4 regions of the Bacillus sp. ISL-77 genome follow, and region 4 is predicted to be linked to each of the others. Evidence: predicted binding sites of a transcription regulator. Region 4 holds the regulator's gene; each other region holds the start of a gene.
What was found. Region 4 encodes Rex, which represses fermentation and respiration genes when NADH is low (regulators of the CRP and FNR family bind a similar motif). Its sites were predicted from a motif close to TTGTGAAATATTTCACAA; they were not measured.

Region 1 (8,091 bases), on a different contig from region 4:
TGACCATCACGGGCTTCACGCTCTTTATCGGCACGAACCTTTGCAAAAGCCTCCTCATTAGCAGCCGGATTATTGCGAATCGGAATTTGGGCTGCCATTCCTCCGATTGCCGGTGCCTTGCGGCGGTGACAGGTTTGAATCGTTAATAACGAATACGAACGCATGAATGGTACTGTCATCGTTACCTGTGATCGATCCGGTAAAATGACATCCTTGTGGTTACGCAGCTTTTTTAAGTAACTGAAGATATAATCCCATCTTCCACAATTCAATCCTGCAGAGTGTTCCTTTAGCTCAAATAAAATCTCATTCATTTCAAATGCGCCCATGATGGTTTCTAGTAAGACAGTCGCTTTAATGGTTCCATTCGGAATCCCAAGCTTCTCTTGCGCAAATACAAATACATCATTCCAAAGCCTTGCCTCCAGGTGACTTTCCAATTTTGGTAGATAAAAATATGGTCCTGTTCCCCTCTTAAGTAACTGGTTCACATTATGGAAAAAGTACATCCCAAAGTCGAAGAAACTTCCTGAAATAGGCTTGCCATCTAGTAAAATATGTTTTTCTTCTAAATGCAGGCCGCGTGGTCTAACAAACAGAACAGCTGTTTTTTCATGTAGTTCATATTTTTTACCGTTAGGATTTTCAAAGGAAATCGTCCGATTTACTGCATCTCTTAAGTTGATTTGTCCTTCGATGATGTTTTCCCATGTCGGTGAAGTGGCGTCTTCACAATCAGCCATAAAAACCTTTGCACCAGAGTTTAAAGCATTGATGACCATTTTTCGATCGGTCGGGCCTGTAATTTCTACCCTGCGATCTTGCAGGTCATCCGGCAGCGGAGCAATGGTCCAGTCACCATTCCGAATATGTTTTGTCTCAGGGAGAAAATCTGGCAATTTCCCATCATTAATTTCGGCTTGGCGTTTTTGCCTGTACTGTAACAGTTCAATTCTTCTTTCGCCAAACTTTCGTTCTAGCGCTTCAATAAAATTTAATGCCTCTGGTGTTAAAATCTCTTCGTACTGGGCTCTCATTGCCCCAACCACTTCAATACCTGTCGTTTGCGTCGACATGAACTACATCACCTCTTTGTTATAATACAGCAACTATCTACGTTTTGTATTATATAACACTGATTTTAAAAATGGAACCACTTTTCAGAAAATTTTATAAAAATAGGTAAAAACTCCCTGTCCTCTGATTTTTCAAAAGGAAAAGTCCATAAAAAAAAGGACGTCATCGACATCCTTTTTTGCAGTCATTATTGGCCCGTTTCGTTAAGAAGCGTTTCATATATTCTAATAAAGTCATCTTCCCGATTATCACTAGTTAAGAACTCCGAACTTACAATGGTTTTTAATAGTTTTCTCTTCAAAGAAGCATTTTCCACTTCTTTCAGAATCCATCTTCGTTTTGAAAAAAGAAACTCAAGATAGCCCTCGTAGGAATCATCAAACTGCTCCTCGAGCTGCTCCCGAATTTTGCTTGCGAGGGTTGGACTCGCACCTCCTGTTGAAACGGCTATGCTCAACAGTCCACGTTGAAAATGGGCTGGGACATGGAAATTGGAGCGATCTGGATCGTCTGCAATCGTTACAAGCTGATGGGGTGCTGCTGAACTTCTAATCAACTGATTTTTTTCGAGATTGTTCGTTGCGGCAAAAATCATAAATGCATCCTTTATATCCCCGTCAGAAAAGGGCTTTTGCTTCCAAACAATTTTCCCCTCACGATGAAGTCCTTGAATTTCATCCGTTGCCTCCGGGCTGACGATTACGATTTCTGCACCCGTACCAAGCAGTCCCGTCACTTTTCGCTCGGCAACTTTCCCGCCCCCAACAATGACGACTGTTTTTCCTTCTAACCTTAGGATTACAGGATAGCCTGAATTCATCCTCTAAACTTCCTCGACAGGACGGACCGCTAAATATTCAACCAAGGCTTCTTTCGTTGCGCTGGCAGGCATTCCATGTGACATAAACCCGGCTTTTCCAACCGCAGCTGCTGTTTGTTTTCCCATGCTGACCACATGCAACCCTTGCAACAGTTCAACCGTATTCAAGTCACATTCACGTAACGCTTGTACAAACGGTTCAACGGACGCACTGCTTGGGAATACAATGGTATTCACGTCAGCCTCATCTAACATTCTTTTAAAAAGAGGCATGAACTGGTGATCTATTTCTTTTCTGCTAGTCACCATGATGTCTGCCTGATCATACTCTTTTTTCAAGATGCTATCGTCCCCAACAATGAGCAAGGCTCCGGTCTCGTCCATTTCATCAACCTGTACAGCAATAAATCCACGATTATTTAATGCTTTGATTGATTTCATCGAAGCGCCAAAGAAATCGGCACGGATTTTTCGAATATCCATTCCACTTTCCATCACCGCTGTAAAAAAATCGTCTACACTTTCAGGTGAGGTAAAAAATATTTTTTCATAGGAAGTTACTTTTGTCAGATCAACAGGCAGTGCCGTCTTTTTCCACTTTGGAAATTCAATCACATCGGCGCCTTGATCCATTAATTCCTTTGCTAATTCACTTTGACCCTCACTCGTCCGGGCAAGCAGTATTTGCCGTCCATACAGCGGCATTTTCTCGAACCAGCTGATTTTTTCACGCAGAGAAATGACACCCCCTACTAAAATAATCGATGGGTTGCTAAACTTTGCCTCCAAGACCTTCTCGGAAATATCAGCAAGTGTCCCTTGCAATGTTTTTTGGCGGCCAAATGTACCCCATTGAATCAAAATAATCGGGGTCGACGCTGGTTTACCGTTGTTAAGGAGATTTTCGCAAATAAACGGTAAATTGCCGACTCCCATATAAAAGGCAATGGTATCAACACCACGAGCCAGTCCTTCCCAATCAAGTACTGGTTTGCCCTCTTGCGATTTGTCATGGGCAGTAACGACTGCAAATGACTCTGCATACTCACGGTGGGTAACAGGAATTCCTGCATAAAGGGGGGCTGCAATCCCCGATGAAATGCCAGGAACGATTTCAAATGGAATTTGATATTCGGCCAGGGATGCCGCTTCTTCGCCAACTCTGCCAAACACGCCTGGGTCTCCTCCTTTTAAACGAACGACTCGCTTGCCTTCAAGAGCCTTCTCAACCAAAAGCTCGTTGATATTCCCTTGGCGTAAAATATGGCGGTTCGGTAATTTTCCGCAATAAATCAGTTCACAATCTGCTGGAGCAAACTCTAAAAGTTTGGGATTGGCAAGCCGGTCATATAAAATCACTTCGGCTTGCTTTATAGCCTCCAGTCCTTTTACGGTGATTAAACGAACGTCCCCGGGTCCTGCTCCTACTAAAAATACTTTCCCATTTTTCATTCTGCAGCCATCCTTTCCATTTCGCTCTTATCTGACAATAAAAACGATATCTTCCTCTAATTCAACCTTAAATGTCCGTACTTGACCTACATCCGGTGACTGTACTTTACCATCTTTTAAGGATATTTTCCAATCATAGACGGGGCAATATACATACTCGCCACTGACAAGGCCTTCTGAAAGGACGCCTCCTTTTGGATGGGGACTGCGGTTTTCAATCGCATAAACCTCTCCACTTGTTAATTTAAATAGGGCAATTTCTGTATAATCGATTTTAAATAGTATACCCAGATCGAACTCTTAAATTAGAATAGTTTGCCACTGGAATTCTTGTTATTGTTTGAAGCATATTGAATCACTCCCCAGCCTTAATAGTGTGTTTTGCATAATATTTATCTTGAATTTCTTCACTTTGAATCGCTTCATTCCAAGGTTCGATATATTTATTTAATGTTTTATCCATGCGCTCGTTTAAAGCTTTCCGTGTTTCCTCATTGGCAAGTACTTCTCTCACATGATCCAAGCCAACACGTTCTACCCATTTTGAAGTACGCTCTAGGTAGTTGGCTGTTTCACGATAATATTGAAGGTAAGCACCCGTGATTTCCATTACTTCCGCTTGTGTTTTCACAGTACATAGGAGGTCCCCCGCACGGAGGTCGACACCGCCGTTACCAGCGACATAAATCTCCCAGCCGCCATCAATTCCGACAAAGCCAATGTCTTTGATTCCTGCTTCGGAACAGTTCCGCGGGCAGGCCGATACGCCCATTTTTACTTTATGAGGAGTATCGAGGCGTTCAAATTTCTTTTCAAGTTCAATGCCAAGTGCCATCGAATCCTGTGTTCCATAGCGGCAGAACTGAGCGCCGACACAAGTTTTTACGGTACGAAGCGTTTTTCCATAGGCATAACCAGAGGGCATATCGAGCTCTTCCCACATTCTTGGCAGGTCTTCTTTTTTCACTCCGAATAAACCAATCCGCTGTCCGCCTGTTAATTTTACCAGTGGTACCTCATACTTTTCGGCAACCTCGGCGATTTTTTTCAAATCGGCTGCTGTCGTTTCCCCGCCATACATTCTTGGTACAACCGAGTAGGTTCCGTCCTTTTGGATATTGGCATGCATTTTTTCATTGACGAGTCGGGAATCACGATCATCTTTGTATTCATCCATATGAATCATACCTAGATAGTAGTTGATGGCCGGACGGCATTTGGTACAGCCTTCCTCATTATTCCACTCAAGGACGTTCATAACTTCTTTTACACTTGTTAAGCCTTTTTCTTTAATTTCGGCCACAACTTCATCACGGCTTAGGGTTGTACAACCGCACAGGCTTGTCTTTTGTGCTGCCGCTTCATCAAATTGGTCGCCCAGTGTATAGGCAAGAATATTGCTTACCATCGGTTTACAGCGTCCACAAGAACGGCCTGCGTTCGTACAATGGCTCACTTGGTCCAGTGTGGTTAACCCTTGAGTTTTGATTGCTTCAACAATGGCGCCTTTAGTGACTCCATTACAGCCACAAACTAATTCATCATTCGGCATTGAAGCTACATCACCATTGCCGCCTCCTGCACTGCATTCAGATTGCAGGACCGAAATACTAGTCATTCCGCTAATGTCTTCTTTTTTCGTCAGCATCCGGAATAATTTGGTGCTATCCTTGGTGTCTCCATATAGCACGACACCAACAATCGTGTTATTTCTTGTTAAGATCTTTTTATAGACACCATCATATTCATTGTAGACCATGATCGATTTTGTTGAACCATCTTCAAAAATTTCTCCAGCAGAGAAAAGGTCCACGCCGGCTACCTTTAATTGTGTTCCGGTCACAGAGCCTTCATATGGTTCGCCTAAATTGCCACAAATACGGTTGGCCAGCACTTTTCCTTGTTCATATAATGGGGCCACCAAGCCATAGACAATCTCTCGATGTTCCGCACATTCCCCCACGGCGTAAACATTAGGGACGCTTGTTTCCATGAAGTCATTGACCACTATCCCGCGATTGACATAGATTCCGCTGTTTCTTGCCACTTCGGTGTTAGACTTAATTCCGATTGCCATAACCACCAGGTCCGCTTCCACCTCTGATTCATCTTTAAAGCGAATACCTGTTACTCGTTCCTTGCCAAGGATTTCAACGGTTTCTTTTTCCATTAAGAAGTTCATGCCCTGGCTTTCTAGTTCTGCCTTCAGTAAGGATGAAGCAACCGAATCCAGCTGTCGCTCCATTAGATGCGGCATTAAGTGAACAACATCAACCTTCATTCCCAGGTTTAACAGTCCTCTTGCTGCCTCAAGACCTAGAAGTCCGCCGCCGATGACCACGGCTTTCTTAAATTGCTGAGCTGACTTGATCATCATTTCACAATCATTGATATCACGAAATCCAGTCACACCGATTTTGTCTGCACCTGGAATTGGGAGGATGAAAGAATTTGATCCTGTGGCAATAATTAATTCATCATATTCGACTTCCCTGCCTAAATTACTAACCACACGTTTTCCGTCCACATCAATGTTTACAATCGATTCACCTGTAAATAATTGAATTCTATTTTCTTTATACCAATCTAGCGGGTTAATGATAATATCTTCAAAGTTTGTATCCCCTTGAAGTATATTTGATAGTTTAATCCGATTGTAGTTTGGATATGGTTCTTGTCCAAAAATAGTAATTTCAAATGGTTCAGTGGTTACTTTGAGGATTTCCTCTACCGTTCTGACGCCTGCCATACCATTTCCGATCATTACTAGTTTTTTCATTTATCAATCACTCCTTATATGTTAAATAAGTATTTTTAAGGTTAGTAAGGTTTTCTTTATATTTAAATTGTAAATGCTAGCGTCGATAAAATTTGTGAAGTACGTCACTATCCAAACAATTATGTGAATATTTTCACATAATTGTCATAGTATATTTGGGCAACAAAAAAATAGCACACAAAAAATGCATGCTATCTAACTCTAAACTACCTTTTTTTCAGTTTTCCTTATTTGAAAGAGTTTTACCATTGAATGAATCATGGGAACAAGCACACCAATTACTACAACAGGGGCAAGCTCCCATAATACCAAGGGTGGAGTGATGAGAATACCAGTTATATGGATTGCATACAAAGTAAGAAAATAAGCTAGGCTGCCTGCCAGACCAGCTAACCGAGGGGTTTTTCTAAACAATAAATAGCATAAAGGAATGAATAAAAGCGTTATCGGAACATAAGAGGTTGGATAACCAACTGCAGCAAAAATAGCTTTGCCTACAAACCTTAACAGGATATAAAGTGCCGTCGCCATCACAGGTATGGTATAATCACGGCAATATCGGATGATTAGAATTGTTAGGAGAGCGACCATTAGGATTGAATAGGTGGGATAGACCCATTCCGGAATGCCGCCAAAAATCTGTGAGGCAGGATCTGAGATTAGTTCAAGGATTTCCTTTGAGGCAATCGATTTTCCATGAATGTATTGATCATATGAAATGGCCCCGTTTTCCTGTTGCATATTCGGAAACATCAAGCATTCAAGGAGATACATGGCAAACCAGGTATGAAGTGACCACCATGACGGTTGAATATCTCTCGTATATAGAAAGTAACCGTGCCAGACCCCAAAAATCATAATTGCTGTACCAATATAATAAATAAAATGGGTTGGACTCCATGTGGTTAAATCAATTCCATACGCAATATGATAGGTGAAATCTAGTGGGATCCCAATTAGGAATATAACGTAGCCTATTGTAATCAGGTTTCTAGAAAATCGGTCCAGATAATTTAAACGTCGCCACTCTTGAATTAACAAATATGCGCCTAAAGCAAAACCGATGGTATTAACAATATGGGGAATGGAGTATTCCTCAAATAAATATTTAAAATGATAAGAAGCATCCCATGCAGAACCAATAAATTTTAATAGAAAGGCAAGTACCCATAAACGATAATATTTCAACGATATCATCTCCTCTCTAGCGCTTATCCAAGTAAATCAAATATATCCCCAAAGATGGCAATAAGAATATAATTCACAGCTAACGCAATCGCAAAAGTAATTCCAGCGCCCCGAACATTTTTCTGTCGAAATAATTTATACATAAACGTAAATCCTGCTGTGACAACAAAAATATTACAGATTAAAAATGTCCAAAGTAAATTTTCACTATGTTGGACTGATGTGACGTGAAATAGATATAATGGAATCAATTTTACAATCCCCCACACTTTTAGTCCTTACTGCCTTTTCTCTATATTATCATTATTTTTACTATAGGTAACTTTTTAAATTACATAAAATTCTTGCATTGGTTGAATTAGGTAATGTATTTTTAAAAAAGTAAGTTCTCATTGAATGGAGGAATTCCCACTGAAAAAATCTATCCTAGTTATGATCCTTTTTTATACCTTGTTTTTATCGGCTTGTAATCCGGTTAGAGTCCCAAAGTCGAGTATGGCTCATAATATGAGTGCCACTCCAACTGGTGTCATCCCTACAAAGTCTGATTGGAAGATCCAGGATCATCCGAATGCAAATGAGAAAATACCCATTTCACTGCTAATAATGGATCAGTCCAATAAACCGATTCAATCATTTGATACTGTACATGAGAAAAAAATGCATTTATTTATTGTTAGTAAGGATTTAGCTTATTTTTCTCACATCCATCCAGAATATAAGGGAAATGGCGAATTTGATTTTACCACTAGTTTCCCCGCCGGCGGAGATTATA
Region 2 (8,091 bases), on a different contig from region 4:
CGCTCAATGAATCCAAAACCTTTTTCACCATTAAACCATTTTACTTTACCATTTTCCATTTTTGTAGCCTCCTAGCATGTAACAATTACATGTAAATTGCAAATTGACTTGCCTAATTATTTTTACCCATTTATGGATTGCATATACCAAACTAATTCCTAAAAAATTTTATCGTCCATATTTTATTTTGACAGCACCCATTTACGGATTGCCTTCGCTACTCCATCCTCTTCATTGGTTGCTGTTACCCAGTCAGCGGACTCCTTTACCGTATCCTGAGCATTTCCCATTGCTACACCCAAACCCGCAGCTTTGATCATCGCTAAATCATTAAGGCTATCTCCTACGGCCATAACATTTTTCATTTCCAATCCCAGTCGGCTGCAAACAATCCCAAGCCCCTTGGCTTTATTAATTCCAGCTGGATTTACTTCAATGTTCTTCAGGGTTGAATTGCTTAATTCAAATTCACCTTTAGCCTGTAATTCATTAAAGATTAGTGCTCTTGTTGCGTCATCATCGATATTAAAACCAAATTTCATCCATTCCAGTGTATGTAGGTCAGCCGGCATTTCATTATGCCAATTACGCTCGGTACTAATCGCCCAAAATTTTGTGTTATGCTGTTGAGATAACCCCCACATCCACTCAACCAGCTCCGATTTGACCAAATTCCTTTCCACTAATTCCCGTTTCTCATCCCAAATTTCACTTCCATTTACCGTTACCAAATATGAATTCAGCTCCAATGAATCAGCATGCTCTCGACTAGTAATCACAGAACGTCCAGTACTTAGAACGACAAAAATCCCTTTGTCCTTTGCAGCTCTGATTGCCTGGCGATTTGCTTCCGATATCTGGCCTTTATTATTTAAAAGTGTGCCATCCATATCAAGTGCTACTAATTTGATTTCAACATCATTTATAAAATTATCCATATGTATAAACATTCTCCCTTCTAACTTTTCCCATTATAAGATTAACACCATTACTAAAAACTAATCAAATTATTAAGTTTACATAATACATTTACGTTAAACAAAGAAGAACCCTGCGAATCCACATTCAATCATAATACAGGAGTACCATTAAGTAACAAATAGGCACACTTTAGCATATAGTACCCATAAGCCAAAGGATAGAAAGGTGTTTAAAGATGCCATCGGTTGTAATCAATTTATATTATTTAAAAATTAACAGTATTTCGGGTAATGGTTCCATAACTATAGGGGAAGCATCTCATAATAGTCCCACTTCCAATACTAAATCACAAGGAATTAATGCTTCATATGGAGATACTTCACCCACTGAAGCAATGATGGAAAACCTATTAAATGATCCTGACGTCAATGATCAAACTTCAATTGGAACTACTGATGTTGCCAATGTAAATAAACCCATTCAACCTGTACCACCAATCTAACATTATAGGGGTTATATGATATGCCATTTCAAATAAATATTTTAAATTTTAAGATTAATGGAGCTACGCAAAACGGAAATGTTGATATAGGTCCTACTGTGCATAACAGCCATACTGCTAATAGTAAATTTGTCGGAGCAAATTTTTCTTTGGGTGATTTTTCACCGGCTTCTTCTCTTATGAACTCTGGCAATCTAGATCCAGATGTTAGTGATCAGGATCAAATAGCTAACCCTTCTATGCCTATCGCCAATCAACTTTAAAGGAGTAGTAAGATGGATATAGAAAAAATGAGAAAATGGCTAGAGATTACAAATGAGTATAGAGAGAGCAATTTTTGGTCTAGCGTACTTAAGCAAAAACATCCTGATGAATTTTTTAGAGAAGCGGTATGTAATCCAAAATTTGATATATATCTAAATGAAAATTATTACTTTATTATTTTTGAAATACCTGGAGTAAATCAAGAAGATCTTTCAATTAACTTAATCACAAATACACATTTAAAAATTAATGGCAGAATAAAGCCGGTTCTACCATTTGAAATGGGAATGAAAAGAGAGCGAATCTATGGTGATTTTGAACGCGTCATTGAACTTCCAGAACCAACTTATGCTCATTTAATGCAAACACAAATTAATAATGGACTACTTCATATATCCTATCCTCGAAAAAGTGTGTTGAATAATTTTCAATAGAAAGAAAAGAATATATTCACAAAAAAAACGCAGTGAACTCACAAGCGTTTTTTCTTGTTTTATTAATGGTGATGATGTACGCCCATTGTTGGGTTGGTAATTAGCCATTCTTCTTTTGGTAATTGGAAATATTGAATCCAGATATTATTTAAGGTCGGATCATTTTTATCAAGAATAAAGTCAATTTCTTTATCACTTGTAACCACTACATCGTTTTCTGTTGGTGTATCAAGCTTTAAATCATAATGGGCGTGGTCCCCGTGGATACTTGTCACATATACTCGAAACAATTTCCCTTGTGCCTCTTCTTGTTCCATCATTTTCTTCAATGCTTTTGCTGCATTCCGATTAACTTTTACCTTCATTTTGTGCTCTCCTCTAACTATGAATTCCTTTATATTATCCCACTTTTAATCCAAAATACAATGTTTAGCTTTGAAACAACAAAAGACATAAATGTACTTTTTGTAAAATTAACTTACCTAATTTTTCCTAGTAAGGGATTTTAAATCCTTAACAAATTTGTCACAATTTAATCTAAAAACCTATATTAACATCACAGCAATGTTGTTAATATAGATTTTAGGAAATACATACAGACTAATTAATATTAAATGATAATTAATTTAAATTTTTACATCTATTACAATGAAGGAAGGAATTAGTCTGGTTTTGTTTGTGAATGAATTCACGATAATCATATCAAAAAATGAACATTCTAGAAGGGAGAAATATTCATGTTTAAAAAAAGCTACATCATTCCACTGTTAGCTTTAGTACCAACTTTACTTTTAAGCGGCTGTACGAATATGGTCGTCTTTGATCCAAAAGGCCCTGCCGCACGTGACATTCTAGAATTAATTAACTGGTCACTTATTTTTATGCTGTTAGTGGTTGTCGTTGTATTCGGTTTATTTGGATATATCATTTGGAAATATCGTGCGAAACCTGAAAATGCAGATTACGAACCGCCTGAAGAACACGGCAGTACAAAATTAGAGATTATTTGGACTGTCATTCCTATTCTGATTGTCATTGCTTTAACGGTTCCTACTGTTAAAACAATCTATAAATTAGAGAAAGTACCTGCCGGGTATGAAAATAAAAAACCTATTACCATTAATGTAACATCAGCTGATTGGAAGTGGATTTTTAGCTATCCAGAACAAGGGATCGAGACAGTGAACTATGTGAATATTCCTGCTGGCACTCCGGTACAGTTTAAGTTAACCTCTGCTGGTACAATGCAATCCTTCTGGGTTCCTGCTTTAGGTGGTCAAAAGTATACCATGAACAAAATGGAGACAGAGTTGTATCTCACAGCAGACAAACCTGGAGAATTTCTAGGTAAAAATACAAACTTTAACGGCAAGGGATATGCTGATATGGAATTTACAGTTGAAGCGAAATCCCCGCAAGCCTTTGAAAAGTGGGTTAAGGATGTCAAAGATACTGCCCCAAAGTTAACAGAAAAGAAATACAATCAACTTCTAAAACCTACACACTTAGGTCGTGAAACATTCCTGGGAACTCATCTAGCATGGGTAAATCATGCTGATATGAATTCTAAAACTTATACAAATCCTGAATTGTACGAAGTACATGGCGTCAAAGGAAAGATTTTTAAAGAGAAAGAAACAAATGGTCATTCTATGGACATGGATGGAATGGAAAGTATGGACATGGGCGAGAAATCAGATGGAGGTGAGCACAATGGGCATTAATTGGCATGACTTTTTTATCGTCGGCAACCCATTAATACTAGGTTCTCAGATTGCTATTCTATTAACAATGATAGGAATTGTAGCAGGGGTTACCTATTTAAAGAAATGGAAATGGCTTTGGAGAGAATGGTTGACAACCGTTGATCATAAACGGATTGGGATTATGTACATCCTTTCTGGTGTGCTGATGTTTTTCCGGGGAGGCGTAGACGGTCTTTTAATGAAGGCTCAAACCTCTCGTCCAGAGATGAAATTTTTAGATGCGCAGCATTACAATGAAATTTTTACCACACACGGTGTGATCATGATTTTGTTTGCGGCGATGCCATTATTAATTGGTTTAATGAACGTGGTGATTCCGCTGCAAATTGGCGCGCGTGACGTGGCATTCCCTCAACTTAACGCTCTAAGCTTCTGGTTGTTCTTTAGTGGTGCTATGTTGTTTAATATTTCGTTTGTCATTGGCGGTTCCCCGGATGCCGGCTGGACAGCCTATTTCCCTCTTGCAGGTAAAGAATTTACTCCTGGGATCGGAAATAACTATTACGCTATTGCCCTGCAAATTGCTGGGATTGGTACGTTAATGACAGGAATTAATTTTATCGTAACTATATTAAAAATGAGAACTAAAGGCATGACACTAATGAAAATGCCAATGTTTACTTGGACTTCATTCATTGCATCGGTTATTATTGTGGCTTCCTTTCCAATTTTCACTGTCGCACTTGCCTTGATGACCTTTGACCGGATCTTTGGAACGCACTTCTTCACCTTAAGCGGTGGCGGTATGGATATGATGTGGGCCAACTTATTCTGGTTATGGGGTCACCCTGAAGTATATATCGTGGTTCTTCCAGCATTTGGGATGTTCTCTGAGGTTATTTCAACCTTTTCTAGAAAAATGCTGTTCGGTTATAAATCAATGGTATTCTCCATTGTTGGAATTGCGTTTTTAAGTATGCTTGTTTGGGTTCACCACTTCTTTACGATGGGGGCCGGACCAGGAGTCAACTCTGTTTTCTCCATTACGACGATGATGATTGCTATTCCAACTGGTGTCAAAATGTTTAACTGGTTATTCACGATGAGAAAAGGTCGAATCGAGTTTACAACAGCGATGCTGTGGGCGCTTGCGTTCATTCCTTGCTTTATCATTGGTGGTGTAACTGGAGTTATGCTTGCCATGGGTGCTGCAGATTATCAATATCACAATACCCTATTCCTTGTCGCTCACTTCCACTATGTGTTAATTCCTGGTGTTGTGTTTGCGGTGTTTGCCGGGTTATATTACTGGTGGCCAAAAATGTTCGGACATATGCTAAATGAAAAAATCGGTAAAATTCATTTCTGGTTCTTTACGATTGGATTTAACTTAACGTTTATGCCGATGTTCTTCCTAGGCTTAGACGGTGCTGTCCGCCGTTCATACACGTATTCAGCTGAATCAGGCTATGCACCATTATTCATGTTATCTACCATTGGCGCAGTGATTTTAGCTATCGGCTTTGGTGCTCTTTGCTATAACATTTATTGGAGTGCACGCTATGCGGACCGTAATATTTCAAACGACCCTTGGGATGCAAGAACCTTAGAATGGGCTACTGCTTCACCACCTCCATTCTATAACTTTGCGAAATTACCTGAAGTGAAATCTGTTGATGCCTTCTGGTATATGAAAAAGGATAACGAAGGATTGACCCTGAAAGACGACGAAATTAAAGAAATCCATATGCCAAGTAATTCAGGCTTACCAATCTATATGGGGGTTATCTTTGGCATCGCCGGATTCTTCCTTGTCTTTGAATGGAAAATTGCGGCTCTGGTAGCCTCTGTTGGAATAATTATTGGATTAATCATTCGTTCGTTCGATTATAACGATGGCTTCCATGTTACTGTTGACGAAATAAAGGAAACGGAAAAAGCATGGCGTAACGTCGATAAAGGGGGGAACAGCCATGTCAGCTAATGTAAATACAGCCTTACCGCTCGAATATCAAACAGAACAGAACCGGATGAATATTCTAGGATTTTGGATTTTCTTAGGAGCTGAGATTGTCCTCTTTGGAACTCTCTTTGCCGTCTTTTCTGTTCTAAGTGCGAGGTACGCAGGTGGTCCCACACCAAAGGACCTTTTTGAAATAAAAGATGTGATGATTGAAACCATACTTCTTTTAACAAGTAGTTTTACTTGTGGTCTTGCGATCTATGAGATGCGCCGCCATAACCGTAATGGTCTATTATTATGGTTCATTATTACCCTTCTACTTGGTGCTGGCTTCGTATTCATGGAGATAACGGAGTTCATCCATTATGTGCAAGAAGGAGCAACAATGCAAACCAGTGCTTTTCTATCTAGCTTCTTTGTTTTACTTGGTACACATGGACTGCACGTGAGCATGGGTATCGGCTGGGCAACCATGGTGATTATTCAAATATTAAAAAGAGGTTTAACACCTGTTACTGCCCGTAAAACATTTATTATCGGTCTATATTGGCACTTTTTAGATGTTGTCTGGATTTTTATTTTCACATTTGTGTATTTAGCAAGGATGGTGGCATAAATGGCTAAAAATACAAAAGGGTTTCCGCTTACACACGTGTTAGGTTTTATCATGTCATTAGTGCTAACCTTTGCTGCACTTGGTGTGGCACTAAAAACCTCTCTTCCCTTTACAACCATCCTTTGGATTATAGGCTCTTTAGCTGTAATCCAAGCTGCCCTTCAATTATATATGTTCATGCATATGAACGAAGGAGAAGATGGTAAATCCCAAATCATCAACGTCATCTACGGCTTCTTCATTGCCTTCGTAACCGTTGCTGGATCCATTTGGGTCATGTCGTTTGGAATGTAAGTAAGGAAATAGAAATAAAAATAGGGTGTCAGGCACCATGTGAAAATTTCACATTGTGCCTGACACCCTTCTTTATTTTGGACTATTTTTTCTTTTGTTCCGAACTAATTGGTAGCCGATAAAAGCTATATAAAGCGGTATTGCTACGTATATGAAGTACGGAAAGCGATGCTGTTCTTTTTTAAAGACAAGGTATATGGCGTATCCCAAAAATAGTGTGACGATAATTCCGTATTTTGGAAGCGGGATATCCTTTAGGCTAGGAATTTTAATGGTACTAACCATCAAGTAGCACAGAATAAAAAAGGCAAAAGGAAGGATAATCGCTGGCATTTTCCCGTGGAACAAGGTAAGAAGTGTTAACAATCCCCCTGCGGCCGTTATTGGGACACCAGTAAAATACTTATTGGATGATTTAACTGCATTAATATTAAACCGAGCTAACCGATAGGCACCGAATAAAGGAAATAGACCAGAAATGGCCATGCCTGCTACCCCAAATTCAGAAAAGTAGGAATAATATGCCATCATTGCAGGGGCCACCCCGAAGGTAACTACATCCGCTAAAGAGTCTAATTCTTTCCCCAATTCACTATCCACCCGTAACATTCTTGCAATTCGGCCATCCATGCTATCGAGCATCATCCCTATCAAAATTAAAATGGCTGCGTTTTTGTAATCCCCTTGCGCAGAATACATAATTGATAAAAATCCAAAAAATAAATTAGAAATCGTAAATAAATTAGGAATACTGTTTCTGATGATATGTATCACTCCATACTAATTAAGATAATCATGCAATACCCTTTTCTCGTTGTTTCTTCTTATTATAACGTTTCTCTTGGTAATATTGAAAAAACAAAATCGCCATTGTAATCCAGAACCCACTTGCAAAATAGCCGCCGATTATATCGCTTGGATAATGGACACCTAAATAGATTCGGCTGATTCCGATTGCTAAAATCATTACCATGCTTACGGAGATTAACACACCTCTGCCAAACCTGCTTGGAATATGACGCCATAATAAAAACGAAAGAATACCATAAACCGTAAAAGCATTCATCGCATGTCCACTTGGAAAACTATAGCCTTCAATATCAATTAAACGATGGAAATCAGGACGGACTCTTTGAAAAAACTGCTTTAAGATATCATTTAATATCGCCGATCCCGTGATTGCCGCAGCAAACAATATTAATTCCAAGCGATGATGAAGTACTTTATAGAGAAAAAATAACAGAAAAAGACTAAGAACAATGACAAAAGGGGCAGAACCAATAAACGTAAAAAATTTCATCACATTTGTAAGAACCAATGTTTCAGACCCTTGGACCATATCAATTACTGTACGGTCAAAATAGATGATTTTCTGATCACTTATCAATAAG
Region 3 (8,091 bases), on a different contig from region 4:
GATGGGTAATATCTAAGTCTTCTGGCAGGTTCTTTTGTGCGAAAATAAAACGATCGTATGTACATAGGGATGGTTCTAAATCAAAGCGAAACCGATCAAAATGGGGCTCACGCAGCTGATTTTCATAGAGTTCTAAATATTTTACTTCTATACAAATGGCAGGTTCAACAATAATCATTTGTGCATCTTCACGGAGCATATTTTGTTTAATTGTCTGTTGCAAAGCTTGTTTTTCCTCCGGTTTAAAGCCGAAAAGTACCTGGCCGATAGGATGGATCTTATTTTCCTTATAGACACTTACGTAAAAATAACCATTTGTTTTATCATAAGCATTAATAAAACAGCTTACATATTTCCAATTTTTATATTTCAACCATTGTAAGGAACGTTTTCCTTCTTCCCACAGACTATTCTTGTGTTTAGCAATAATTCCTTCCCCATCATTTAAAACAACCTTTTCCCATAACAAATCAAAATCATCATGAGCCTGGACAAGCTGAAGTAATTGTTCATCATAGGGGTCAGCCTCCAATTCCAATCCGATTTTTTGAAACAGTTTGATGAGTTCCTTCTTCCGTTTATGGAAAACAAGGGAATGTAATGCTTTTCCGGTCATCACAAGCACATCAAATACCATCAAGCGGCATGGAGACTTGCTAGCTTGTTCGTTAATTTTTCGTTCCGATTTTAATCGGCCTCGGACTTGAATCATTGAGAAATTAGCTTTATGCGTGTTTTCTAATGAAACGAGCTCCCCATCTAATTGAAGAGGTATGTAGGGTTTGAATTGTTTTTCATGTTTTAACAAAAATTCCTTTATTTCTGGAAATTGGGAGAGAAGTGACTTTCCGTTTCTGCTGGTCAGTTTAATTCCTTGTGAATCCCATTCCAAAATAGCGCGAAATCCATCATATTTAACTTCATAGAACCAATCAGGATGAACTGGTAGATCAAATGTAAGACTTGGCAGCATCGGTTTCATCTTAAAAACTCCCTTCTTTTTTAGTTTATTTTGTTTAATTATCGTCGAATTCATCCTTTTCCATATGTTTTTAGGAATGTGATTGTTTTGGTGACGTACAATAATAACAAAAAGATTGGAGAATTAAACGATGCATACGATGTGGAAGGGCAGTATTAGCTTTGGACTTGTAAACATTCCAATCAAGCTCCATACGGCGACAGAAGATAAAGATATAAAGCTTCGAACCCTGCATAACAAATGTCATGCCCCGATTAAATATGAAAAGGTTTGTTCTGTTTGTGAAGAAGAAGTGAAGCCGGAGGATATCGTTAAGGCATATGAATATACAAAAGGGAAATTTGTTGTTCTTGATAATGAAGAACTCGAAAAGTTAAGAAAAGAAAACGAAGAGAAAGCGGTCGAAATTATTGATTTTGTAAAAATGGAACAAATTGATCCGATCTATTATGATAGAAGCTACTATATGTCTCCCAGTGAGGGGGGCGGAAAAGCCTATTCCTTGCTTCGAAAGGCCTTGATGGAGTCTCAAAAAGTTGGACTTGCCAAAATCATCATTCGATCAAAGGAGCAATTAGCCGTTATACGTGTATATGAAAATGTCTTAGTCATGGAAACAATTCATTATCCTGATGAAGTTCGTAAAGCCGGTGATGTACCTAGTGTACCTTCAGAAGACAAAGTGACGAAAAGAGAATTAGACACTGCTATCTTACTGATTGATCAATTAACAACAGATTTTGAGCCGGAAAAATACACTGATGAATACCGGACTGCATTGTTGGAATTGATTGAGTCTAAAAGAAGTGGACAAGAAACTGTATCAGCGGCAACGAAGGAAGTAGCGTCAAATGTCACTGACTTAATGGCAGCATTACAGGCATCAATTGATCGCACAAAACCCAAAAAAGCCGCAGCTCCTAGAAAGAAAGCAGCAACAAGAATCAAAAAGGAAGCATAATCTAAGAAATTTGCTAACGACCGATTCGAATTCTCTCGGGTCGGTTATTCATGTTCTTTCAACCATTTTCTTTGCATAATTTTAATAAATATAGAAAATTGGAAAAATGGAGGAGAGGCTATGGCTTATAATGTGCTCATGATTGCTGATCCTGGTATCGATGATTCGTTTGCGATCATGTATGCCTTACTTAATCCGAAAATAAACCTAGTTGGTATTGTCAGTGGTTATGGAAATACACCGAAAGAAAAATCGGTTAAGAATACAGCTTACCTGTTAACTTTAGGTGGGAGAGCAGATATTCCAATCATAGCGGGTGCAGCAGGACCAATATCAGGTGAATCAATAGTGTTTTACCCAGAGATACATGGCAAAGAGGGATTAGGACCAATCAAGCCTCCAGATACGATCCAGAATGTAAAAGTTTATGATATTAACAAAATTCTTGAAATTGTTACTCAATATAAAGGAAACCTTGTGATTGTTTCTGTCGGAAGATTGACTGAGTTAGCATTGATGTTTATCTTATATGGGAATGACGCATTAAAGGGAGTAAACTCATTTTATATTATGGGAGGGGCTTTTTTGGTCCCTGGAAATATTTCTGCTGAAGCTGAGGCGAATTTTTATGTGGATCCAATTGCGGCAGATACCGTTATGGAAAAAGCTCATAATATTCATCTTTTTCCTTTAAACATAACAAATAAAGCAATCATAACTCCTGATATTATTGACTTCCTTAGCAAAAACAGCCCGACACCCTTTAAACCATTATTAAAACCAGCCTTTGATTATTACTATAAAGCCTATCAGAAGAATGTGCCGGGAATTAAGGGTGCACCACTACATGATGTGGTCCCGTTAATGGCATTAACGGAACCGGATTTCGTAAAATATATCCCGAGAAGAGTAAGAGTAGAGGAATTTGGTAATGCCAAAGGCAAAAGTATTGCAGATTTCCGGCCAAAACCTGATAAAGAACCGGTTAATACTCTTGATTACATTGGCATGGAAGCGGATCTACAGAAATTTACTGTCAATTTCATGGAAATATTTTTACAAGATAATTTCAATAAAGAGCTATGAACTCAATTTGGGGTTCATTGCTCTTGGAATACAATTCACCGCAACGTAAAAAATCTGATTGCTGGTGAGTGATAGGAAACTATTATATTTTTAACTGATATATATTCACTGAATTTCCTAGTTTTTGAAATTTTGTTGACTGAATAGCCGAAATGAGTTAAAATAAAGGTACGCTTTTAAGTTAGTTAAATATTTATTGGTTTAAGTAGTCGTAACTGCACGAAAAAGTGGGTGATGTCTATTGCCCAAACGTGTTAGTGCGTCTTTTTTATTTTTTTAAATGTAGGATAAATTAAAAGTGAACTATATTTTGGGGGTTTTTCCATGAACAACGGTAAAGTTAAATGGTTTAATGCAGAAAAAGGATTTGGATTTATTGAAGCTGAAGGCGGTCAAGATGTATTCGTACACTTCTCAGCTATCCAATCAGAAGGCTTCAAAACTTTAGAAGAGGGCCAATCAGTTTCTTTTGAAATCGTTGAAGGCGCTCGCGGACCACAAGCTTCTAACGTTCAAACAGTTTAATTCTTTTAAAAAAAGGTGATGCACCATGATTAAGCATCACCTTTTATATATATGATTTATACACAATTAGAATAGTTTAAAAGTCAACAGGATACTGCTAAATGATGTATTTGATATTTTCCATATTATTTAGCTAGCAAACTAAGTATTTAAAAACAGTCATGCACTAATTACAAGGGGTGATCGTTTTGGCGTTTGGTAGAAAAAATGATGAGGAAATCAAATTAGAAGAAACTAAAATTTGGGTATGTAGTTCAGAGACTTGTAAATGCTGGATTCGCGACAATTTTAAAAGCACTGATGTGCCACTATGTCCGATCTGCAAAAGTGAAATGACTGAAAGTACTAAAGAATTGCAAGTAATTCACAATCATAGTAAGAATTTTATGTGATCAAATTGTCAGCAGGGAGGTTTCATTTCTCCCTGCCTTTTTATTATTCTTTTGCGTTATCTTTACAATAGGCAAGGACCAGTTCTTCTTCATCTTCTTCTAGATCAAAGTCAAGCACCTTTTCGCTCCCTTGTTCATAAAGATAAAAGTTGGTTATTTTGTCACCATTTTCGTCGCTGACGAAAATGGCCCTTAGGCCAATCCCTTTATCCGAATAAAGCTCATCCTCTTCATCTACATCAAGATCTAAGAAAAACTCATATCGGTCACCTGATAATAAACCGAATGGATCTTCCAATTTTTCAACTGAGTGTCCAGTAATGTTCAAGTGTATCATCCTCTTCAAATTATTCATCCTAATTATTATACACATATTTAAATCAACAAGAAAAACTAGAAGTAGCATTGTTATTAATATTTTTCTCGAATAGTGTTAATTTTACATAATAATTTCAAACCATTTTGAAATAAATGTGAATTATTCCATAAATGGGATTATTATATTGCAGGAATAAGGTAAGATATAACTGTAAAAAACAAATGTGCTATAGGAAAAGTGGGCGACAGGTTATAAATAAACATGTGAAATGTTTCACAATCAAGGAGGGAGAATAGATGACAACAACGACAGTGCGAATACATATTCAGTTACAGCCATTTTTCTTATCAAGGAAAAAATATTATCAGCTCCTCCATTTGCTATTTTTGGTGCCTTCTAATGGCGAGTTATTATTTGAAATACGAAACAATGGTAACTTACGGGAATTAGAAGAAATTCATGATGGTGGAAAAATACTTTGGAACTTTTTTGACCACATGACGGATGAGCAAATCAACAGGGAGTATGAAGAATATCAACGCCTTTTTATTGGACCAGGGCAGCTGGTAGCGCCACCGTGGGAGTCTTATTATCGGAGCAGAGAGCAATTGCTATTTGAGGAATGGAACTATCAAATCAGGGAGCAATACCATCTCTTTGGACTACAATATAAAAACGAGAATAATGAGCCTGATGATCACCTTTTACTCGAATTGGAATTTATGCTTTTTCTTGCCGATTTAAGTTTACAAGAAACTATGACTGATAGAATTGTTGAATTAATTTCACGTCAGATACACTTTCTTGAAAAACATTTAACCATATGGGTTCCCTATTTTTGTAAACGAATTATTGAACATACAAATAGCCAGTTATACCTGGGGGCAGCCATGCTTCTCGAAGACTTATTAACTTTTGATTTGACTACTTTACAAGAAGTAAAGGAGGCATTACCCGATGTCAGATAAGAATAATTTGAAGGATCTTTTATCCAATAAAATGCAGCGGCGAACTTTTTTGAAATGGTCCGGGGCAATTGGAATTCCTGTTCTTGCCGGAGGAATTGGAACAAAGATGCTCATTGATCGTAAAGAAGAGACAAAAACAGTGAGTGCCAAAGGTACTGAGAAAATTGTTTCAACATGCAGTATTAATAATTGTGGAGGTCGCTGTGTCATTAAAGCCCATGTCAAGGATGGAATGGTCGTTCGGGTAAGTACTGATACGCAAGAAAACGGCGATTTATCAACACCGCCACTTAGGGCATGTGTCAGGGGGAGAAATTACCGAAACATGTTATATGATCCCGACCTTTCATTATGTTGCAAAAAGTGTTTAGTTTAAAAGACTCATTTTTACAAATTAAAAGCGAAAAGTGTGTAAACTGTACAGATTGTTCCAATATTTGTTTAGAAAATGCAATTCAAATAATACCAGAAATAAAGAAAATAAGGGATACAGGCGAACCTCTTCATACAAAAAAATGCATAGATTGTGGGCAGTCCTTTTCTACCTTTCAGTTTGCAAGGGAAAAATGTCCTCTATGTATTAATAGGGACCCTGAATGGTTAAGTCCTTATCAATAAGGAACATGCAAAAACCGCCAGAAATTATTTCTGGCGGTTTTTATATTAATATAAACACGATAAAACATCGAGTTTTTTGAAAGAATATGTATGGAGGAGAAGATGAGATTCGAACCCCCGCCGTCAGCTTGGGAAGCTGACATTCTACCATTAAACCACACCAGCAATATTTCAAAATGATACATAAATATTATAGAGCAGAAAAGTTTTGTTTTTTAAGTTGATATATTATGTATTGTAGAAAAATTCAAATAACGTTCAAAATCATTCAATTTATGAATGATTTTGAAAGAAAATGATTGATTTTTGCAATCGTTTTCAGTATTATGTACTTAAGAAGAATAAAAAAATAGGTGGTGATGACTTGTTAACACCAGAACGTCATCGAATCATACTACAATTGTTAAAAGATAAGAATGTTATTAAAATTAATGAAATTATGGAGTTAACCGAGTCTTCGGAGTCAACAATTCGCAGAGACCTCTCTTTGCTAGAAGACCAAAAATTTCTTAAGAGGATCCATGGAGGTGCCTCAAGATTACAGGGGAAACTTCAAGAGCCAAGTATGATTGAGAAATCCTCCAAAAACCTTCAAGAAAAACGATTGGTTGCTCAATTTGCAGCGAATTTAGTGGAGGAAGGTGATTGTATTTATCTTGATGCTGGGTCCACTGTGATTGAAATGATTGAATTCCTGCCATTAAAGGAGATCGTTGTTGTCACGAATGGATTAATGCATTTAAAGCCATTATTAGATAAAGGCATTTCGACTTATTTAATTGGCGGTTTGGCGAAGCCGAATACAAATGCTTTCATCGGAAGGGGAGCATTAGCCGGTTTAGACCTCTACCGTTTTGATAAATGTTTCATAGGTGTTAATGGCATCCATCCACAATTTGGATTTACAACTCCAGACCAGGAGGAAGCAATGGTGAAGCAAAAAGCAATTTCTCTTTCAAGAGAGAACTATGTTTTAGCAGATAATACAAAGTTTTCTGAAATCTCGTTTGCCAAAATTGTTGATATCCATGAAGCAACTATTATCACTAATGATGTAGATGACGAAACACAGAAGCAATATGTAAATAGAACAACAATAAAGGTAGTGACATCATGATATACACATTAACTTTAAACCCTTCAGTGGACTATATAGTCAAATTAGAGAGCTTTGAGCTAGGAGAATTAAATCGAACTGTAAATGAGGCGAAGTTTCCTGGTGGAAAAGGGATAAATGTCTCAACGGTATTAAACCAATTTGGTACCAAAAGTAAGGCACTTGGATTTATTGGTGGATTTACTGGTGCTTATATTGAGCGATATCTTCATGATGAAAAAATTGATACAGACTTTGTTCAGGTTGATGAAGATACTCGAATCAATATAAAGCTTAAAACCGGTCAAGAGTCAGAAATTAATGCCAAGGGTCCAAATATTTCAGAACAAAACTTCAAACTTCTTAAACAAAAAATTCACCAATTAGGAGCAGATGATCTATTAGTCCTAGCTGGAAGTATCCCTTCTAGCTTACCTAAAACAACCTATGAGGAATTAGTGAAAATTTGCAGTGAAAGTGGAGCAGAATTTGTTGTTGATGCTGAAGGTGATTTATTAAAAAAGGTTCTTGCTTATCAGCCATTTTTAATCAAACCGAATCATCATGAACTTGGGGAATTATTTGATACCACCATTACAAGCCCTGCTGAAGTCATCCCATATGGCAAAAAGCTCGTGGAAATGGGGGCAAAAAATGTTATAGTTTCGCTTGCAGGTGCTGGAGCGATCCTGATTACTAACGGAAAAACACTTTTGGCGGAGGTTCCAAAAGGGGAAGTGAAAAATTCAGTTGGTGCTGGGGACTCAATGGTCGCAGGTTTCCTGGCTACCTATGTGCGGACCAGAAATATTGAAGAAGCTTTTCGTTACAGTGTAGCGTCAGGAAGTGCAACAGCCTTTTCACTAGGTTTATGTACCAAGGAAAAAGTAGAAGAACTCCTTCCACAAGTTCATATAAAAGAGATTCGTTAAGGGAGAGAAAACCATGAAAATTACTGAATTGTTATCAAAGAATACGATTCTATTAAATATTGAAGGCAATGAAAAAGAAGCCACGATTAATCAGCTGGTTGATGTACTTTTTAATGCGGGGAAAATATCCGACCGTGATGAATTTAAAGCAGCGATTCTAAAGCGTGAAGAGCAAAGTACAACTGGAATTGGGGATGGGATCGCAATCCCGC
Region 4 (8,091 bases):
CGTCAAGGATTCCAATTTCCTTTAAAAAATTTAAATACTTACGGACCGAGACCCGAGAAATTCCCACGACCTTCACTACGTCCTCTGTTGAAAACGGGACATTTTTTAACTCTTGAATCGTATCCCAGATTTGCTTAAGGGTATCTTTTGTCAATCCCTTTGGTAAATCTTCGATAAGAGGCCTATCCTCTCGGTGCAGTAATTGATTGTCCAATACGTCTTGGTTAATCACTTGTTGAGTTTGAATAAACTTTGTTTGATCCTTATATGCAACTAATGCTCTACTAAAGCGTTCAAATTCAAAAGGCTTAATTAAATAATCAACGGCTCCGTATCTTAAAGCCTTTTTAATCCGCTCCATATCTGACGCAGCTGAAATAATAATCACATCGGTCTCTTTCTCATTTTCACGAAGGTAGGTTAACAGCTCTAATCCTTGTTTCCCCGGCATAAATATATCCAATAAGATAAGATCGATTTCTAGTTTTTCAATTTTCCCAATCGCCTCATCCACGGATGCGGCCATTGCCATCAAGGTAAATCCATGAACTTGCTCAAGATAGCGTTTATTAAATTCAGCCACCATTGGGTCATCTTCAACAATCATTACCCGGATCATTCTGGACCCCCTCCCCTTCATATGGTATATACACGGTAAAAACAGTCCCTTTTCCAGGCTTTGATGAAAGAATTAATTCCCCTCTCAGCTTCTTAATCGCCTGCGAAACGAGATACAGTCCTAACCCTCTATTTTCACCTTTTGTTGAGAATCCTTTGTTAAAAATTTGATTTTGCAGTTCTTCACTCATCCCTGCCCCTGTATCATTTACTTCAATTGTTAAAATATCATCGCCATATTCGAATTCTACTGCTATTTTTTTAACCGTACAACCATTCACAGCCTCGGTGGCATTATCAATTAAATTGCCAACAATGGTTATGAGTTCGTGTGTCACATCAGAAACAGCGGGCTGCGGAAGAGGCTGTTCACAGGAAACTGATAACTCTGCCCCTGATTCCCTTGCATAACTCAACTTTCCAATTAAAAAGCCAGCTAAAACAGGGTCCTTTATCTTTTTGGTAACGAAGCCAATTTCGTTATTACGATGATCAACCGTTTCATTGATGTATTCGACAACTTTTTCATAATAACCTGTATGGACCATCCCCAAAATCACATGAAGTTTATTCATAAACTCGTGTGCCTGGGCCCGAAGTGCATCGGCGTATGCTCTTACTCCTGTCAGTTCTTCAGCGAGTACCTGTATTTCTGTTTTATCGCGAAAAGTAGCAATTGCGCCCACTACCTTATTCCCAACGATAACGGGGACTCGGTTGGTTAAAATGGTCATCCCATTTATATTCTGTTCTTCATCCAATTCAGGTTTACCTGTTTTTAATAAATCACTTAAGCGAGTAGATGACATATATTCTTCTATATTTGTCCCCATTGGGTTATCTTGCAGGCCTGCTTTATCAAACAGCTTTAAGGCTGCTCGATTGACAAGTGTTATGTTTGAGTGTTGATCCACTGCAACAATTCCCTCACGCACCGATTGAAGCATCGCGCTTCGTTCCTCTAATAATTTAGCAATCGCAAACGGCTCAAGCCCAAGTAAGATCTTTTTTATATATCTAGCTAAAATAACAGCCCCGAGAACACCGATTAAGATACCAATCATCGTCCCAATATAAATCCCCATTCTGCTCTTTTTGACGGCCTTTTCCACATTATCTAAAGATATCCCAACAGCCACGGCCCCGATCTGCTTCCCGGTTGCATCCTTAATTGGCGTAAAGAAGCGTAATGAAGGTCCAAGAGATCCCTTTGAAATAGATTGATGCTCTTTTCCTTTTAGGACAGGCCCTTCATCTCCACCCTTGAATGGTTTCCCTATCTCTTTACTATCAGGGTGGGATTTTCGGATCCCGTTCATATCCATCACAACAATAAAGTAAACGTTCGTGACCTTTCTCATTTCATTGGCAAACGTTTGGATTTCCTTTTCATTCTGTTTTCTACTCATTGCATTAACAACAAGCGGACTATGAGCAACCATTCGAGCCACATTTCTTGCTTTCTCAGCCTGACCTTTTTCCGTCTCCTTAGCAATTCTCGAACTTATTAGTAAATCTGTTATCAATAGTGAAAAAGTAACCACCATACACACAAAGACAATAATTACCGACTGTAAACTCCATCTTCCCTTTCTCATATTTCCCTCCATCTTTGAGAAGGCGACAGGCACCATTCTGATCTCCACCTGATGACATACTAACCATCCCGGTAAGTAAACGCAAAAAGGCTGCAAAGCATTCTTATGAAAATACCTTGCAGTCTTAGAAACTTTCTTTAACTTAGGCTGGTCTGAGAGTTCATCGTCTCAGTTAACCATCCTTGCGAACGATGCCTTAACTTATGAGCAAAATAGCTCCTGCGATAATAGGGGTCAGGACCATCGCACCTTTTAATACGGGCTGCGGAGCAAGGGCTGTAAACTTAGCCCCGACATAGGAGCCAATCATCGTTCCTCCTACCACTTCAACTAACAGGGTTAAATTCAGGTATCCTTCGAAATAGTAGCCGATTCCTCCTGCTAAAGCGATCGGCAAAATAACGAGCATTGTTGTACCCACTGATTGCTTAAGCGAAAGTCCCATGATGACCAGCAATCCGATTTGAATGAACGGTGCAGCACCTATCCCAAATGTACCAGACAACAATCCGGTAACCAACCCGACAACTGCCGCTTTCTTAATGAGAAACAGGTTGCCAGGTTTCACTTTTTTGTTGTTTGCCTTTATTTTTTGAACAATAAATAAGCGAACAACCAAGATCACAGCCGACAAAAATAACATCCCCGCTGTTAACCAATGCAAAGAATGAGTCGGAATCAAACTGGCTAGTTTTGAACCTAAATAGGAGGCAGCTGCCCCAAATCCGCCGACGATTAAACCCGTTTTAATTGAGATATTTCCTTGACGAAAATGGCTGTAGGCACCTGACATGCTAGTAAATACCATCGCTGCTAGTGATGTCCCTAACGCCATATGTATTGGTACTCCAAAAATAACTGTTAAGATGGCAATAATAAAGCCAGAGCCGCCTGCCCCGACAAATCCTAATAAAATCCCAAGCACAAACATCGTCAGCACAATCGCCAACTTCATCCCCTCCGATTGCAAAACCCTAGATGTCCTTCTAGGAAATGTTTTATTACTTACCTAAGGACGGGGTCATACCGACAAAATGAGTCAGTTCACCATCGATTTTGTCCTTATTTTACCCACTGATTTGAAAAAGAAAAAACTATCATTCATTATTGTACTAAAAATTTAAAAGATATATTGGAATTATGCCCTAATTTCCAAAATTTGAAAGACTACCTCAACTAGGTTGAGGTAGTCTTCCCTTAAAAGCTAGATTTTACTCGACCTAAGCAAGCACTGGTTGTTTTGCTTCTGCTAATGCTGATAGGCGTTGCTTAATTTCCTCAACATTGATAATTTTTTGGGCTACCCCTGTTTCCATTGCAGTATACGCAACCGCGGTTGCTACCTGTGCTGCGACCCGAGGGTCAAATGGATCTGGAATGACATAATCGGCATGGAGCTCATCCTCTGAAATTAAACCAGCAATTGCATAAACCGCGGCGAGCTTCATTTCCTCGTTGATTTCCTTTGCACGGACATCTAAAGCACCGCGGAAAATTCCTGGGAATGCAAGCACATTATTAACCTGGTTCGGAAAATCAGAACGTCCTGTACCCACTACAAGTGCTCCTGCTTCTTTGGCCACATCCGGCATAATTTCCGGTACCGGGTTGGCCATGGCAAAGATTATCGGGTCACGGTGCATAGAACCAACCATTTCCTTCGTAACGGCCCCAGCTGCTGATACCCCCACAAACACATCTGCGTCAACAAGCGCATCGGCTAACGTTCCTTGTTTTTGCTCGCGATTTGTGATTTGTGCCATTTCATCTTTGAATCGATTCATTCCAACCGGGCGGCCTTCATAAATAATTCCTTTTGTATCACATAAAATAACATCCTTCACGCCCATATGTAGCATAAGTTTAACAATCGCTACTCCTGCTGCACCTGCTCCATTTACTGCAACACGAATATCTTCAATTTTTTTATCCGCTAATTTTAATGCGTTGATTAAACCAGCCGCTGTTACAATCGCTGTTCCATGCTGGTCATCATGAAAAACAGGAATATCACAGGCTTTGCGGAGGCGGTCTTCAATATCAAAGCATTGCGGCGCAGCAATATCCTCCAAGTTCACTCCGCCAAATGTTGGTTCTAGCAATTTGACGGTTTCTACGATCTGGTCTGTATCAGTTGTGGCCAAGCAAATGGGAAAAGCATCAACATCTGCGAATGATTTGAATAACACGGCCTTTCCTTCCATCACAGGCATCGCAGCTTTTGGTCCAATGTTCCCAAGCCCCAGGACTGCTGTCCCATTGGATACAACTGCAACTAGATTGCCCTTTGAGGTATAATCATAGACTTTATTTTCGTCTGCATAAATGTCCAAACATGGCTCTGCCACACCAGGTGAATAGGCTAGGCTTAAATCTTTTGCATTATGTACTGCAACCTTTGAATAGATTCCAACCTTTCCTTGATGCTCCTTATGCATTTTTAACGCTTCATCTCGTAAAATTGACATTGGATTTCCCCACTTTCCGAATTAGTAACCGCTTGCACTTTATCTATCTAAATCTTAGTGCATAGGTCAATATTTTGATAGATTATGTAATTAAAAAAAGCAGGGATTTAATCATACAAAAGGCTTTCCACAAATTTTGTGGAAAGCCTTATTAACTAATTATTCTTCATCTATTTCCACCGTTGGATAATGCTTTAAAAAGTAGACTAGCGATTGAAGCTCCACAGCCAAGTCAATATGATGGACCCTTATTAATGGTGGAACATTTAACCTTGCCGGAGTGAAATTTAAGATCCCTTTTACATTCGCTTGGACCAGTCGATCGGTTATCATTTGTGCGGCAGGAGCCGGAACCGTTAATATCGCCACTGAAATATTAGTTTCTGATAACACCTTCTCTAAATCATCCATAGGATGAACGGGTACCTCGCGAATCATGGTTCCCATTTTGTCGGGATCCACATCGAAGGCGCATTCTATTTTTGTGTTATTATTTTTTAAAAAGTTATAGTTTAAAAAGGCAGTCCCAAGATTTCCGACTCCTATTAAGGCAACCTTAGTTAATTCATCCTGATCTAAGGTCTTTCGGAAGAAGGATATTAAGTAATTAACATTATACCCATAGCCCTTTTTTCCTAACGCACCGAAATAGGAAAAGTCGCGGCGAATCGTTGCTGAGTCTACCTTTACTGCTTCACTCAATTCCGCTGAAGAGACCCTTTGCTTGCCGGAACTATGCAGGTTTTTTAGAAATCGATAATAGAGGGGCAGCCGTTTTGCTGTCGCCTGTGGTATTTTCGTTGTTTCATTACTCATAATCTCCCACACCCCATGAATGGTTTAGTTAAAAATTTATTTAACTCTTTCATCTCTTTTAAAATCACCGTTTTTACCGCCTGTTTTTTCGACAAGATACGTCGGTCCAATTACCATACCTTTATCAACGGCTTTACACATATCATAAACTGTTAAGGCACATGCGGATGCGGCTGTTAACGCTTCCATTTCCACTCCTGTGTTCCCCTTCGTTTTAACGGCTGCAGCAATATATAATTGATAATTCTCATCCTTATCCTGTTCCCAAGAGAAAGAAATATTAACACCTGTTAATGGAATCGGATGGCACATTGGAATCAAATCCCATGTCTTCTTTGCTGCCATGACAGCTGCTACCTGGGCCACTGCTAAGACATCGCCCTTCTTCATCTCATTATTAGTTATTTTATCATAAATTTCTTTACTAACGGTAATGCTGGAATGAGCAAGCGCCGTACGTGCCGTTTCCGGCTTATCACTGACGTCGACCATTTTTGCTCTGCCTTCTTCATTAAAATGCGTAAATTCTGCCATATAAAAAATCCTCCCATCAAATCATACACTATTTTTCCTTATATGTGTGTGAAACTTTGAACTAAATATTACATTTTATGTCGATTTAGGACCCTTACTCCGCTAATATGGCGAGCAGTTTATTGCCGACATACCGGGAATAAGGTACACTAATCCTATGTAATAGAGGTGAATGAGAATGATTTTGCTACAGGTTAATCAATTACAAAAATATTATGGTGCTGACCTTATTTTATCGAATATTAAGCTCGAATTACAAACTCGGGACCGTGTTGCCCTTGTTGGACGCAATGGGGCGGGAAAATCGACATTGTTGAAGATTATAGCCGGACACTTGTCGCATGATGGCGGAGAAATCATCAAGCCAAAAGAAGTGACGATTGGCTATTTAGCTCAAAATACTGGGTTAGAATCATCATTATCCATATGGGATGAAATGCTGACGGTTTTTGAACCGCTGCGATTGATGGAAAAACAACTCCGCACACTTGAAGAACAAATGGCTGATCCTCTTGTTTTTGAAGACAGTGGCAGGTACGAAAGGATCCTAAAAGAGTACGATCATCTTCAGGTGAAATTTAAAGAACAGGGAGGGTATCAATATGAGGCAGAGATGCGCTCCGTCCTTCATGGGCTGAATTTCCATGACAAATCCTTGATGATATCTAGTTTAAGCGGCGGTCAGAAAACTCGTCTAGCCCTTGGTAAACTCTTGTTAACCAGGCCTGATATCCTAATATTGGATGAGCCCACAAACCACCTTGATATTGATACGCTTTCCTGGCTGGAGCAATATTTACAAAGTTATCATGGGGCGATTTTGATCGTTTCCCATGACCGCTATTTTTTAGATAAAGTTGTTACTCAAGTTTATGAAGTATCCCGTAAGCAAATCCAAAGGTTTACAGGCAACTATAGTTCTTACCTTGATCAAAAGGCGGCAAATTATGAGCGTGATTTAAAGCTTTTCGAAAAACAACAGCAAGAGGTCGCTGATCTCCAAGACTTTATCAACCGCAATTTAGCGCGGGCATCGACAACCAAACGAGCCCAAAGCCGGCGTAAAAAGCTTGAAAAGATGGAGATGATGGATCGTCCATTAGGCGATGAAAAGTCTGCTTCCTTCACGTTTGAAATTGAAAAACAAAGCGGAAATGATGTTTTAACAGTGGATTCACTCGCTGTTGGATACAAGGATGGTAAGGTTTCAGAGTCCATTTCTTTCCGGGCCTATAAAGGTGAAAGTATCGCATTGGTTGGACCGAATGGTATCGGCAAATCAACACTTTTAAAAACAATTATCAAAAAGTTGCCTGCACTTGAGGGAACCATACTCTATGGGACAAACCTTCAGATTGGGTATTACGACCAGGAGCAAGCTGAATTGACCTCCAATAAGCGGGTCTTAAATGAACTCTGGGATGACTATCCACTAAAAAATGAAAAAGAAATACGTACGGTGCTCGGTAATTTCTTATTTTCTGGTGATGATGTCTTAAAAATAGTTTCCACCTTAAGCGGTGGTGAGAAAGCCCGTCTAGCTTTAGCTAAACTGATGCTGGAGAAAGCAAATGTCTTAATTTTGGACGAGCCTACCAACCATCTTGACTTAGATAGTAAGGAAGTTCTAGAGAATGCATTAATCGATTACCCGGGCACGATATTGTTTGTCTCACACGACAGGTATTTTATTAACCGGATTGCCACAAAGGTCTTAGAACTTAGTCGTCATGGAAGTACAGAATACCTCGGGGATTATGATTATTATTTAGAGAAGAAACTAGAACAGGAAGAACTTGCAGCACTAGCGCTAGCCGCAACAGCAAAAAGGGCAGCACAAACGGATGCTTTCGAGAAAAACTCTTATCAACAGGATAAGGAAAGTAAAAAACAAGAGCGTCAGCGCAAAAGGAAATTAGAAGAAATGGAACAACGAATTGAAGAGCTAGAAGAGCAAATTCAAGAATTCGAGCAGCAATTATGCGAACCAGACATTTTTCAAAATCATGAAAAAGTGTTGGAAATCAACATAAAAAATGAAAAGGCAAAGTCTGAAC

Region 1: a site for Rex is predicted at 6,250-6,267, ahead of nirB (nitrite reductase large subunit NirB). Genes of this name have one in related genera too.
Region 2: a site for Rex is predicted at 2,798-2,815, ahead of qoxA (cytochrome aa3 quinol oxidase subunit II). Genes of this name have one in related genera too.
Region 3: a site for Rex is predicted at 4,527-4,544, ahead of J7E77_RS04145 (TorD/DmsD family molecular chaperone). Genes of this name have one in related genera too.

The regions. Positions count from the first base shown of each region.
Region 1 is NZ_JAGGQY010000088.1:27,481-35,571, reverse strand. Features, by position in the region: gene aceB (malate synthase A) at 1-1,076, opposite strand, end outside; gene J7E77_RS28110 (NAD(P)-binding protein) at 1,265-1,897, opposite strand; gene cobA (uroporphyrinogen-III C-methyltransferase) at 1,901-3,349, opposite strand; gene nirD (nitrite reductase small subunit NirD) at 3,377-3,607, opposite strand; gene nirB (nitrite reductase large subunit NirB) at 3,705-6,128, opposite strand; gene J7E77_RS28090 (hypothetical protein) at 6,330-7,316, opposite strand; gene J7E77_RS28085 (hypothetical protein) at 7,340-7,567, opposite strand; gene J7E77_RS28080 (hypothetical protein) at 7,812-8,091, shown strand, end outside.
Region 2 is NZ_JAGGQY010000013.1:386-8,476, forward strand. Features, by position in the region: gene J7E77_RS04775 (cold-shock protein) at 1-59, opposite strand, end outside; gene J7E77_RS04780 (Cof-type HAD-IIB family hydrolase) at 183-938, opposite strand; gene J7E77_RS04785 (spore germination protein) at 1,157-1,423, shown strand; gene J7E77_RS04790 (spore germination protein) at 1,444-1,686, shown strand; gene J7E77_RS04795 (Hsp20/alpha crystallin family protein) at 1,699-2,121, shown strand; gene J7E77_RS04800 (heme biosynthesis protein HemY) at 2,184-2,486, opposite strand; gene qoxA (cytochrome aa3 quinol oxidase subunit II) at 2,859-3,845, shown strand; gene qoxB (cytochrome aa3 quinol oxidase subunit I) at 3,835-5,811, shown strand; gene qoxC (cytochrome aa3 quinol oxidase subunit III) at 5,801-6,406, shown strand; gene qoxD (cytochrome aa3 quinol oxidase subunit IV) at 6,407-6,700, shown strand; gene pssA (CDP-diacylglycerol--serine O-phosphatidyltransferase) at 6,773-7,399, opposite strand; gene J7E77_RS04830 (phosphatase PAP2 family protein) at 7,494-8,091, opposite strand, start outside.
Region 3 is NZ_JAGGQY010000011.1:92,967-101,057, forward strand. Features, by position in the region: gene J7E77_RS04115 (DNA ligase D) at 1-982, opposite strand, end outside; gene ku (non-homologous end joining protein Ku) at 1,113-1,943, shown strand; gene J7E77_RS04125 (nucleoside hydrolase) at 2,064-3,029, shown strand; gene cspD (cold-shock protein) at 3,354-3,554, shown strand; gene J7E77_RS04135 (cold-shock protein) at 3,743-3,946, shown strand; gene J7E77_RS04140 (DUF6509 family protein) at 3,990-4,283, opposite strand; gene J7E77_RS04145 (TorD/DmsD family molecular chaperone) at 4,562-5,233, shown strand; gene J7E77_RS04150 (hypothetical protein) at 5,223-5,609, shown strand; gene J7E77_RS04155 (DeoR/GlpR family DNA-binding transcription regulator) at 6,216-6,968, shown strand; gene pfkB (1-phosphofructokinase) at 6,965-7,879, shown strand; gene J7E77_RS04165 (PTS fructose transporter subunit IIABC) at 7,893-8,091, shown strand, end outside.
Region 4 is NZ_JAGGQY010000093.1:17,867-25,957, forward strand. Features, by position in the region: gene J7E77_RS28715 (response regulator) at 1-619, opposite strand, end outside; gene dcuS (DcuS/MalK family sensor histidine kinase) at 597-2,216, opposite strand; gene J7E77_RS28725 (sulfite exporter TauE/SafE family protein) at 2,413-3,165, opposite strand; gene ystJ (NADP-dependent malic enzyme) at 3,437-4,684, opposite strand; gene J7E77_RS28735 (redox-sensing transcriptional repressor Rex) at 4,844-5,500, opposite strand; gene moaC (cyclic pyranopterin monophosphate synthase MoaC) at 5,537-6,034, opposite strand; gene J7E77_RS28745 (ABC-F family ATP-binding cassette domain-containing protein) at 6,213-8,091, shown strand, end outside.